3 linked regions of the Diaphorobacter ruginosibacter genome follow. The protein of the gene in region 2 interacts with the protein of the main gene of each other region in a pairwise test. Links are inferred from orthologs where the notes say so. Each region holds a gene or a part of one and is shown on either strand. Other genes may lie near its edges. The genes, in order: acpP, ybgC and secA.

Region 1 (3,817 bases), 2.2 Mb from region 2 along the record:
GTTTCCCTGCCGTGGCTGTGTTGGCCGCGTGGGGGTCGCCCGTTCGTCTGCACTAGAAAACACAAATCCCTATGTCCAAAACATTTGCTTTTGTTTTTCCGGGCCAAGGCTCGCAATCTGTCGGCATGCTTGACGGCTGGGGCGACCATCCCGTGGTGGCGGAGACCCTGCGCGAGGCATCCGATGCGCTGGGTGAAGATGTCGCCAAGCTGATCCATGAGGGCCCCAAGGAGGCGCTGGCACTGACCACCAACACCCAGCCCGTGATGCTGGTTGCCGGCGTGGCGGCATGGCGCGTGTGGCGCTCCGAGGGGGGCGCACTGCCTGCGGCGGTGGCCGGGCACTCGCTTGGTGAGTATTCCGCCCTGGTGGCATCGGGTGTGCTGACGCTGGCCCAGGCGGCTCCGCTGGTGCGCCTGCGTGCGGCTGCGATGCAGGAAGCCGTTCCGGTGGGCGTGGGCGCGATGGCCGCCATCCTGGGGCTGGATTCGGCCAAGGTGGTGGCCGGCTGTGCAGAGGCGGCAGCCAGTTTCGGCGCGGGCTCCGGCGAAGTGGTTGAGGCCGTGAATTTCAATGATCCCGCGCAGACCGTGATCGCCGGCTCGAAGGCGGGCGTAGACAAGGCCTGCGAGGTGCTCAAGGCCGCGGGAGCCAAGCGCGCGCTGCCGCTGCCCGTGTCGGCGCCGTTCCATTCGAGCCTGATGAAGCCTGCCGCGGAAAAGCTGCGTGTCGCGCTTGCCGCGCTGGAGCTGGGTGCCGCGCAGATTCCCGTGCTCAACAACGTGGATGTGGCCGTCGAGACCGATGCTGATCGGATCCGTGATGCGCTCTACCGCCAGGCCTTCGGTCCGGTGCGCTGGGTGGAATGCGTGCAGGCGCTCAAGTCGCGCGGCGTGTCGCATGTCATCGAATGCGGTCCGGGCAAGGTGCTCGCCGGCCTGATCAAGCGCATCGACGCAGAACTGGTCGGTGCATCCATTTATGATCCGGCCACATTGGCAGAAACCAAAGAATTGCTGGCATGAGCGAAACCAACACCTCCTCCACTCCTCAGATCGCGCTGGTCACCGGCGCCACCCGCGGCATTGGTGCGGCCATTGCTGCCGAACTGGCTGCGCGCGGCTATCGCGTGATCGGCACCGCCACGTCGGATGATGGCGCGGCACGCATCCACGAAGCGCTTGCGGCCAGCGGCGGCAAGGGCGTGAAGCTGAATGTCACCGACGGCGCGGCGGTCGATGCGCTGATCGACGCCACCGTCAAGGAATTCGGTGGCCTGCATGTCCTGGTGAACAATGCGGGTATTACGCGCGACACCCTGGCCATGCGCATGAAGGATGACGATTGGGATGCCGTCATCGACACCAATCTGAAGGCCGTATTCCGAGTAAGCCGTGCGGCTATTCGCCCGATGATGAAGCAGCGCTTCGGCCGCATCATCAGCATCACCAGCGTGGTGGGCGCCTCGGGCAATCCGGGCCAGGCCAACTACGCTGCCGCGAAGGCCGGTGTGGCGGGTATGACGCGTGCCCTGGCCCGTGAACTGGGCAGCCGCGGCATCACCGTGAACTGCGTTGCTCCGGGCTTCATCGCAACGGACATGACGGCAAGTCTCCCCGACGAGCAGAAGGCGGCGCTGAAGTCGCAGATCGCCATGGGCGATCTGGGTCAGCCGAGCGACATCGCCCATGCGGTGGCCTATCTGGCCTCCAAGGGGGCAGGCTACGTGACGGGGCAGGAGCTGCACGTCAACGGCGGCATGTACATGTAGTACAAACAAGGTCAGTGCCGGTTGGTCCGTACGGCTGGCTGTTAGGGGCATTTGCCCGAAGCAGTTAAAATCGCGGATTCATTCACAACCCCCTGAGGGAAACCATGAGCGATATCGAAGCACGTGTCAAGAAAATCATTGCCGAACAACTCGGTGTGGAAGAGTCCCAAGTGACCAACGAAAAGGCCTTCGTGGCTGACCTGGGCGCTGACTCCCTGGACACGGTCGAACTGGTGATGGCTCTGGAAGATGAGTTCGGCATCGAGATTCCTGACGAAGACGCAGAGAAGATCACCACGGTGCAGAACGCCATCGACTACGCCAACACCCATCAAAAGGCCTGATCAGGCCTTTTGTAGATCAGCAGAAAGTTTGAACGCATGAGCCGTCGTCGCGTTGTCGTGACCGGTCTGGGCTGCATCACTCCCGTTGGAAACACGGTGAGCGAGGCCTGGGCCAATATCCTGGCCGGCCAATCCGGCATTGATCTCATCACCAAGTTCGACGCGTCGAACTTCTCCTGCAAGATTGCGGGTGAGGTCAAGGGGTTTGATGTGGAGAAGTACATGAGCGCCAAGGATGCGCGCTCCATGGACACGTTCATCCACTTCGGCATTGCGGCTGCGGAGCAAGCCGTCATCGATGCAGGGCTGCCGATTGGCGAAGCCCTGTCGGAAGACCTGGCCACACGCATCGGTTGCGTGATCGGCTCGGGCATCGGTGGACTTCCGCTGATCGAGAATACCCACGCAGAACTGGCGGCCCGCGGCCCGCGCCGCATCACGCCGTTCTTCGTTCCTGCCTCCATCATCAACATGGTGGCGGGCCATGTGTCCATGCGATTCGGCTTCAAGGGCCCGAATCTGTCGGTGGTGACTGCCTGCACAACGGGGCTGCACTGCATCGGCGAAGCAGGGCGCATGATTGAATATGGCGATGCCGATGTGGTGGTCGCTGGTGGTACGGAGTCCACGGTGTCTCCGCTGGGCGTGGGTGGCTTTGCCGCCATGCGCGCACTGTCCACCCGCAATGACGACCCCAAGACGGCGTCGCGCCCCTGGGACAAAGACCGTGATGGCTTTGTCCTGGGTGAAGGTGCCGGCGTGATGGTGCTCGAAGAGTACGAACACGCCAAGGCGCGCGGTGCCAAGATCTACGCCGAGCTGGCGGGATATGGCATGAGCGCCGATGCCGGTCACATGACCGCTCCCAACATGGACGGCCCGCGCCGCGCGATGCTCAACGCGTTGCGCAATGCGGGCGTGAATGCGGATCAGGTGGACTACCTGAACGCGCACGGCACGTCCACGCCGCTGGGCGACCTGAACGAAACCAATGCCATCAAGGCGGCCATGGGCGACCATGCCAGGAAGATGGTGGTGAGCTCCACCAAATCCATGACCGGTCACCTGCTGGGTGGCGCGGGAGGCATCGAGAGCGTGTTCACGGTGCTTGCGTTGCGCGATCAGAAGATTCCTCCGACGATCAACATCTTCGAGCAGGATCCCGAGTGCGATCTGGACTATTGCGCCAATGTCGCGCGAGACGCGAAGCTCGAAGTCGCCGTGAAGAACAACTTCGGCTTCGGCGGCACCAACGGCACCCTGGTCTTCAAGCGCGCCGCCTGATGCGACGCAGGGGGACTGGTCGCATGTCGTTGCCGTTCGTTCCCCCTTCGATTGCCCCCTCCTGTGAAGGAGAGGCTTTCGGGCCGCGTCATGTCCTTGTTCGTGCGCCTGGGAGCACGGCTGCGGCATGACCGCCGCTGACCGCATCTTCCGGCACCACCTGCACGCTCCTGCGGTGCGGTATCCCGCACGGCGCTCGCGCATGGCACTCTGGTGGATTACCGCATTGTCCGCATGTGCGTTGCTGCTGCTGGGTATGTGGCTGGCGACGGGGATGCCGGCACCTCGTCCGGTTGGGCCGGCCAGCCTGGCGTTGGCGCTCTGGGTGGTGGTGACTTGCGGTGCGCTGCACTGGTGGTGGCGCAATCCCGTGGCTGTTCTGTGCTGGGATGGCATCCAGTGGGAACTTCAGACGGTG
Region 2 (3,927 bases):
GTGCTCAACGAGTGCATCGAGCTCGCCAAGGAGTTCGGCGGCACCGACGGCCACAAGTATGTGAACGGCGTGCTCAACGGCCTCGCGCCGCAGCTGCGCGCGCTGGAAGTGGCAGCGGACAAGAAGAGGGGACCGGAGTCCGATCTCGATTCCGAGCCGGCGCCCGCGCAGGATTGACCGCCCCGGTCGCTCGATTCCTCTCCCCTTCGGGACAGGACAGGGGTGACGGAGAATGCACCGGGCCCGCGACAGTGCCGGTGCCGACTGCAGAACTCCCGTCTCCCCCGCCCTCTCCCGCAGTCCTGAGAGGGTGACGTCCGGCTTGCCGCTCCGGCACCTTGAAACGAACCACAGCCCATTGAAGCCGAGAAGGCTTCATACCAGGAAGCCACCAGCTACTTCAATGAAATTCTCTTCTCGCGCCGAACGCATCGAACCCTTTTACGTGATGGAAGTGGCCAAGGCCGCGCAGGCCCTCGGCCGCGAAGTCGCCGGCACGGACCATCCGATGATCTTCCTGAACATCGGCGAGCCCGATTTCACCGCACCGCCACTGGTGCAGGAAGCCGCGGACCGCGCCGTGCGATCCGGCATCACGCAGTACACCAACGCACTGGGCCTCGAAGCGCTGCGCGAGAAGATCAGCCAGTGGTACCTGGACCGATTCGGCGTGAACGTTGCGCCGAATCGCATCGTCGTCACCGCCGGTGCCTCCGCCGCACTGCAGCTCGCCTGCCTCGCGCTCATCGAGCATGGCGACGAGATCCTGATGCCCGACCCGAGCTATCCCTGCAACCGCCACTTCGTGAGCGCGGCCGAGGGTACGGCCGTGCTGATTCCCACCACCGCTGAAGAGCGCTATCAGCTGAGCGCCGACAAGGTCGAGGCGGCCTGGGGTGCCAAGACACGCGGCGTGCTGCTCGCGTCGCCCTCCAACCCCACCGGCACGTCGATTGCACCCGATGAGCTGCGCAAGATCCACAAGGTGGTCAAGCAGCGCGGCGGCATCACCATCATCGACGAGATCTACCTCGGCCTGTCCTACGACGAGACCTTCGGCCAGTCGGCGCTGGCGATCGATGACGACATCATCAGCATCAACAGCTTCAGCAAATACTTCAACATGACGGGCTGGCGCCTGGGATGGATGGTCGTTCCCGAGGCCATGGTGCCCGTCGTCGAGCGCCTGGCACAGAACCTGTTCATCTGTGCGAGCACGATCTCCCAGCATGCGGCACTCGCCTGCTTCGAGGAGGACAGCATCGCCGAATACGAGCGCCGCCGCGCGCAGTTCAAGGCGCGCCGCGACTACTTCATCCCGGCCCTCGACGCGCTGGGCCTGTCGGTGCCCGTGATGCCCGATGGTGCGTTCTACGCATGGGCCGACTGCACGCAGGCTGCACAGAAACTGGGCGTGAGCGGCAGCTGGGACTTCGCGTTCGAGCTGATGAAGCGTGCGCACCTGGCCATCACGCCGGGGCGGGACTTCGGCACGGCCGACACCGGCCGCTTCGTCCGTTTCTCGACCGCCAATTCGATGACGCAACTGCAGGAGTCGATCCGGCGACTGCAGCAACTGATCGGCTGAGTCGGGCGAGGCCCGGTCCACCGAATTCATAAACAAGGTCAACACATGGCATTCGAATGGCCCGTCAGGATTTATTGGGAGGACACTGATGCAGGCGGCATCGTGTTCTACGCCAACTACTTGAAGTTCTTCGAACGCGCCCGCACCGAGTGGTTGCGCTCCAAGGGATTCCAGCAGCACACCATGCGGGAACAAACGGGCGGAATGTTTGTCGTAACCGGTGCCGACCTGCGGTACCACCGCCCGGCCCGGCTCGATGATGAACTGATTGTTACTGCCGCTGTCAGCGAAATGGGCAGAGCATCGTTAACAATAGGACAGAAGGCGCTTCTCAAGCCAGCGCAGATGAATCAGGCAACCCCTCCCTCCCTGCTGTGTGAAGCCACCATCCGCATCGGCTGGGTGGATGCAGCCACCATGCGTCCTTCGCGAATTCCTGGCAATCTTTTGGAACAACTCTCATCATGAATCAAGACATGTCCATCGCGAGCCTGGTGCTCAATGCCAGCTGGGTGGTTCAACTCGTCATGCTGCTGCTGCTCGGCGTATCCGTCGCCAGCTGGGCCGCCATCTTCCGCAAGATCACCGCGCTCAAGCGCGTGAAGTCGCTCAACGATGAATTCGAGCGCGATTTCTGGTCCGGCAACTCGCTCAATGATCTCTACGCCAGCGCCGCCCAGAACGCCAAGCAGGCCGGCCCGATGGAACGCATCTTCGCCAGCGGCATGCGCGAATACCAGAAGCTGCGCGAGCGCCGCATCAGCGATCCGGGCACGCTGCTCGACGGCGCCCGCCGCGCCATGCGCGCGAGCTTCCAGCGCGAGATGGACGTGGTCGAGTCGAGTCTTTCGTTCCTGGGCTCGGTGGCCTCGGTGAGCCCGTACGTCGGCCTGTTCGGCACCGTGTGGGGCATCATGCACGCATTCACGGGCTTCGCCGGCATGGAGCAGATCACGCTCGCCACCGTGGCGCCCGGCATTGCCGAGGCACTGGTGGCGACCGCCATCGGCCTGTTCGCGGCCATTCCGGCGGTGATCGCCTACAACCGATTCGCACGCGACATCGACCGCATCGCCACCCACCAGGAGACCTTCATCGAGGAGTTCTCCAACATTCTCCAGCGCAACCTGGGCGGCCAGACCGGCTCCGCCTCGAACCACTGAAACCCGAGGAGTCCGCACATGCCCGCAATGGCCTCCCGCAGCGGATCCCGGCGCCGCTCAATGAACGAGATCAACATGGTTCCGTTCATCGACGTGATGCTGGTGCTGCTCATCATCTTCATGGTGACCGCGCCGATGATGACGCCAAGCGCCGTCAATGTTCCATCCGTCGGGAAGGGCGACAAGACCCCCAAGACGTTTGGTCAGGTGATCATCGAAAAAGACGGATCCATCCAGCTCAAAACTGATGGCAACGAACGCACTGTCTCGCTCCAGACGCTCGGCACTGCCGCCCGCAACTGGCAGAAGGATCAGCCTGAAGACACGCCCGTGATGATCGCCGCCGACAAGACCGTCCCCTATGAGTCGGTCGTCAAGGCCATGGATGCGCTCAACCGTGCCGGTGTGCAGCGTGTCGGCCTCATCGTGAAATCCACAGGCGGCTGACCTCAAGAAGGCCGGAATCCTCCAAGAGCTGAATGCAAGCAACCAACGATCGCGACCAGTTTGCCCCGCCCCGTCCACCCGGACGTCGGCGTGCGATTTCGCTCGCCGTACTCGCGCACGCCGCTTTGGTCGGTGCGCTGTTCTGGGGACTGAACTGGAAGAAGAGTTCCGACGCCCCCGCTGTCGAGGCTGAACTCTGGTCTGCCCTGCCGCAGCAGGCGGCCCCTCGCGCGGCAGCACCGCCCCCTCCACCCCCCACGCCTGAACCCAGGCCGACGCCCGCCCCGCCGCCCGAGCCCGTGAAGGCCCCTCCGCCCCCACCGCCGCCGCCCGCCCCCGCACCGAAGCCGACGGTGCAGGACACGCGCGCCGCCGATATCGCTCTGGAAAAAGAAAAAAAGCGCAAGGAAGCCGAGAAGGCCCTGCAGAAACAGCAGGAAGAGAAAGAGCGCAAGGAGAAGGAACGCAAGGAAAAGGCCGAGGAAGAGCGCAAGGAAAAGCTGGAGCAGCAGAAGAAGGACAAGGCCGAAAAGGAAAAGGCGGAGAAAGCCGAGCGCGAGAAGGAGCGCAAGGAACAGCTCGAGAAGGAAAAGAAGGAAAAGGCGGAGCAGGAAAAGAAGGACAAGGCCGCCAAGGCCGAGGCCGACCGCAAGAAGGCCGCCGAGGACAAGCGCAAGGCCGATGCCGCCAAGGCCTCGGAAGCCGCTGCAGCCAAGGCGGCCGAGGCAC
Region 3 (4,264 bases), 600 kb from region 2 along the record:
GATCATGCCGGCGCCCTTGGAGATGCCCGTCACGGTGACCAGCGCATCGCCCAGCTTCACTTGCGTGCTGCAGGCCTTGGGCACCGTGTCGGTGGTCATGATGCCCTGTGCGGCTTCGCCCCAGTTGTCAGGCCGTGCCTCGCCGATCGCCTTCGGCAGCGCGGCGGTGATGCGATCCACGGGCAGCGACTCCATGATCACGCCTGTCGAGAACGGAAGGATCTGCTCGCTGCGCACGCCCAGCAGTTCGCTCATGGCCGCGCAGGTGGCGTGGGCACGGGCCAGGCCGTCGGCACCCGTACCGGCATTGGCATTGCCGGTGTTGATCACCATCGCGCGGATGGCGCCTCCCTGGGCCAGATGTTCACGGCAGATCTGCACGGGTGCCGCGCAGAAACGGTTCTTGGTGAACACGCCCGCGACGGCCGCACCCTCGTCCAGCAGGAAAACCGTGACGTCCTTGCGGTTGGCCTTGCGCACGCCGGCTTCCGTCACACCAATGCGCACACCGGGAACGGGATGGAGAGAGGAAGCATCAGGAGCTGAAAGGTTCACTGGCATTTGGCGCTGTCCTTGAAAGCGAAGAGGGAAAGGTACTGAGAATTTCGATCGCCCCCGGAGTTACACCCGGGGAATTCCTGATCGTACAAGCAAAAACACGGGCATGAAGCCCGTGTTATTTTTAGTGCAGCAGATCAGGCGAGTTTGCCGTGGCACTGCTTGTACTTCTTGCCGCTTCCGCACGGGCAAGGGTCGTTGCGGCTGATGCGCAGGCCCTCGTATTCGGAGGGCAGCGGCTGGTTCTCGGGTGCATCCGGATCGGAGCCCTCGGTCAGGTCGGAGCTGCCATGGTAGGTGGCGCCGCCCAGGCGGTCGCCCTGGTCTTCCAGGGCCTGCGATGCCTGGTCCAGTTGCTCGTTGGACTGGATCTGCACCGTCATGAGCGTACGTGTGACCGCGTTCTTGACCTGGTCGATCAGCTGGCGGAACAACTCGAACGCTTCGCGCTTGTATTCCTGCTTGGGCTGCTTTTGCGCATAGCCGCGCAGGTGGATGCCCTGGCGCAGATAGTCCAGCGCCGAGAGATGATCACGCCAGTTGGAGTCGAAGCTCTGCAGCAGCACCATGCGCTCGAACTGGTTGAAGTTCTCGCTGCCGACCATCGCCACCTTGGCCTCGAACTGCTCGCGCGCCGCGGCCTGCACCTTTTCGAGGATTTCCTCATCGGTGATGGACTCGGAGCCCTGCACGTCCTGCTGCAGCGGCAACTGGATCTGCCAATCGGCAGCCAGCGCCTTTTCGAGCCCGGGCAGGTCCCACTGCTCTTCCACCGACTCCTGGGGCACGTACTGGCGCACCACGTCGGCCATGCAGTCGTCGCGCATGGCGGCGATCAGGACGCCCAGGTCCTTCGCATCGAGAATCTCGTTGCGTTGCTGGTAGATCACCTTGCGCTGGTCGTTGGCGACGTCGTCATACTCAAGCAACTGCTTGCGGATGTCGAAGTTGCGCGCCTCCACCTTACGCTGCGCGGATTCGATGCTGCGCGTGACGATACCGGCCTCGATGGCCTCGCCATCGGGCATCTTCAGGCGATCCATGATGGCCTTGACGCGGTCACCCGCGAAGATGCGCATGAGCTGGTCATCCAGGCTCAGATAGAAGCGCGAGGAGCCCGGATCGCCCTGGCGGCCGGAGCGGCCACGCAGCTGGTTGTCGATACGGCGCGACTCATGGCGCTCGGTGGCGATGATGCGCAAACCGCCCAGCGCCGCCACCTTCTCGTGATCGACCTTCCAATCGTCGCGTGCCTGCTGGATGCGCGCCGCGCGTGCGGACTCATCGAGAGACTCGTCGGCCTCGATGGCCGCAATGGCCTTCTCGATGTTGCCGCCCAGCACGATGTCGGTACCGCGGCCGGCCATGTTCGTGGCAATGGTGATCATGCCCGGACGGCCTGCCTGCGCAACGATGTCCGCCTCGCGTGCATGCTGCTTGGCATTCAGCACCTGATGGGGCAGGTTCTCGCGGTTGAGCAGCTCGTCGATGATTTCGGAGTTCTCGATCGAGGTCGTGCCCACGAGTACCGGCTGGCCACGCTCATGGCATTCGCGGATGTCCTTGATCGCCGCTTCGTACTTCTCGCGCGTGGTCTTGTAGACGCGGTCGAGCTGGTCGTCGCGCTTGCTCGGACGATTCGGAGGAATCACCACGGTCTCGAGGCCGTAGATTTCCTGGAATTCGTAGGCTTCCGTGTCGGCCGTGCCGGTCATGCCGGACAGCTTTGCGTACAGGCGGAAATAGTTCTGGAAGGTGATCGAGGCCAGGGTCTGGTTCTCGGCCTGGATCTCCACGCCTTCCTTGGCTTCCACGGCCTGGTGCAGGCCATCGCTCCAGCGGCGTCCCGCCATCAGGCGACCCGTGAACTCGTCGACGATCACGATCTCGCCGTTCTGCACGACGTAGTGCTGGTCGCGGTGGTAGAGATGGTTGGCGCGCAGCGCTGCATACAGGTGGTGCATGAGCGCAATGTTGGAAGGATCGTAGACCGATGCGCCTTCTGCAATCAGGCCCGCCTGCGTGAGCAGCTGCTCCGCATGCTCATGGCCCTGCTCGGTCAGGAACACCTGATGCGACTTCTCGTCGAGCGTGAAATCGCCCGGCTTGGTGACGCCTTCGCCCGTGCGCGGATCGGCTTCGCCTTCCTGGCGCGTGAGCGCCGGAATCACCTTGTTCATCGCCACATACATGGCGGTATGGTCCTCGGCCTGGCCGCTGATGATCAGCGGCGTGCGCGCCTCGTCGATCAGGATCGAGTCCACTTCGTCGACGATGGCGAAGTTCAGCCCGCGCTGCACGCGTTCCTGGCCTTCGTAGACCATGTTGTCGCGCAGGTAGTCAAAACCGTATTCGTTGTTCGTACCGTAGGTGATGTCTGCGCCGTAGGCCGTCTGCTTTTCCTCGCGCGGCATCTGCGGCAGGTTGATGCCGACCGACAGGCCCAGGAAGTTGTAGAGACGGCCCATCCAGGTCGCATCACGGTTGGCGAGGTAATCGTTCACCGTCACCACGTGCACGCCCTTGCCGGACAACGCGTTCAGATACACGGGCAGCGTGGCGGTCAGCGTCTTGCCTTCGCCGGTACGCATTTCAGCGATCTTGCCGTAGTGAAGAGCCATGCCGCCCAGCATCTGCACATCGAAGTGGCGCATCTTCATGATGCGCTTGGAACCCTCGCGAACCACGGCGAATGCTTCGGGAAGCAGGCTGTCCAGCGATTCGCCCTTGGCGACGCGGTCCTTGAACTCCTGTGTCTTGCCACGCAGCTGGTCGTCGGTCAGCTTCTCGAACTCGGGCTCGAGGGCATTGATGCGAACAACGGTTTTGCGATATGTTTTAAGCAACCGATCATTACGGCTGCCAAATAATTTGGTGAGAAAGTTGGTGGCCATGCAAACAGGACCGCCCAACGCGCAGAGGCGCGCCGGAGCGACCGTAATCCCTAAGACGAATTGGTATCAGATGGGGCCGCTCCCGGAAATTGCAACAGGCGGTTGAACTGCTGCACCGCATCCGAAGGCGGGGGCTCGTGGTCGGATTCTACTCGCGCACTGTGCATGGCCCTTCAGATTTGTTCGGAGAGCTGGGTGGATGCGCGGGTTTGTCGGATTTCGGCCCGCTGGCCGACACCATTCGCTCTGCGCGATACTGGCGGCGCTGTTTGCGCACGCCGATAATTGAAGGCAACGCCCGCCCCGCCTGCATTTCAGCGGCACACATCCCACATGCTACGACGCCATCAAGCCATCCCTCTGCTGCAAGCCGCACAGGCATCCCCTACGCTGGCACAGCTGTCCCGGCTGACCAGCGACTCGAGCGCCCGCCTCAAGGCCATCGAGCCCCTGATTCCCCCCGGGATGCGGGCATCCATCCAGGCCGGGCCCATTGAAGGGAGCACCTGGTGCCTGCTGGTCAAGGGCAATGCGGCGGCCTCCAAGCTCCGACAGTTGCTGCCATCGTTCGAGGCGCACTTGCGGTCCAAAGGGTGGGATGTTCAGTTCATCCGTATCAAGATTCAGGCTCGTAGTGCGGGGTGACTTGTGTGGGGTGGTTGCTTGCTTTCTTGCTTTCTTGCAGCCTTCTGCTTCCTGTGTTTCAGGGTAGAGGCCGGGAGTGCCCCCGGCGGGGCAGTAACTTTTTGGTCTTGCCCAAAAAGTCACCAAAAATGCGCTTGGAATGCGGGGGCACGCGGTGAAACTCACTG

What was found.
Region 1: the proteins of ybgC (region 2) and acpP interact in binary tests that used the Escherichia coli proteins (3 or more experiments, as listed by UniProt). The link is inferred for Diaphorobacter ruginosibacter from one-to-one orthologs.
Region 3: the proteins of ybgC (region 2) and secA interact in binary tests that used the Escherichia coli proteins (3 or more experiments, as listed by UniProt). The link is inferred for Diaphorobacter ruginosibacter from one-to-one orthologs.

Annotation. Positions count from the first base shown.
Region 1 is NZ_CP060714.1:3,843,317-3,847,133, reverse strand. What follows is about bases 650-3,495. They hold acpP (acyl carrier protein), read left to right. Parts: upstream 650-1,875; coding sequence 1,876-2,115; downstream 2,116-3,495. Other genes in these bases: fabF (beta-ketoacyl-ACP synthase II), read left to right, coding at 2,152-3,399; fabG (3-oxoacyl-ACP reductase FabG), read left to right, coding at 1,022-1,771; fabD (ACP S-malonyltransferase), read left to right, coding at 650-1,025. Outside these bases: more of fabD, read left to right, coding at 72-649; H9K76_RS17485 (hypothetical protein), read left to right, coding at 3,527-3,817. UniProt on the Escherichia coli protein: Carrier of the growing fatty acid chain in fatty acid biosynthesis.
Region 2 is NZ_CP060714.1:1,634,562-1,638,488, reverse strand. The notes cover bases 389-3,344. They hold ybgC (tol-pal system-associated acyl-CoA thioesterase), read left to right. Parts: upstream 389-1,633; coding sequence 1,634-2,056; downstream 2,057-3,344. Other genes in these bases: tolA (cell envelope integrity protein TolA), read left to right, coding at 3,231-3,344; H9K76_RS07435 (ExbD/TolR family protein), read left to right, coding at 2,770-3,198; tolQ (protein TolQ), read left to right, coding at 2,050-2,751; H9K76_RS07450 (pyridoxal phosphate-dependent aminotransferase), read left to right, coding at 404-1,588. Also shown: transcription antitermination factor NusB, read left to right, coding at 1-177; more of tolA, read left to right, coding at 3,345-3,927.
Region 3 is NZ_CP060714.1:1,038,848-1,043,111, reverse strand. What follows is about bases 496-3,788. They hold secA (preprotein translocase subunit SecA), read right to left. Parts: upstream 3,453-3,788; coding sequence 696-3,452; downstream 496-695. Other genes in these bases: H9K76_RS04700 (hypothetical protein), read left to right, coding at 3,786-3,788; argJ (bifunctional glutamate N-acetyltransferase/amino-acid acetyltransferase ArgJ), read right to left, coding at 496-561. In the rest of the region: more of argJ, read right to left, coding at 1-495; more of H9K76_RS04700, read left to right, coding at 3,789-4,097. UniProt on the Escherichia coli protein: Required for protein export, interacts with the SecYEG preprotein conducting channel.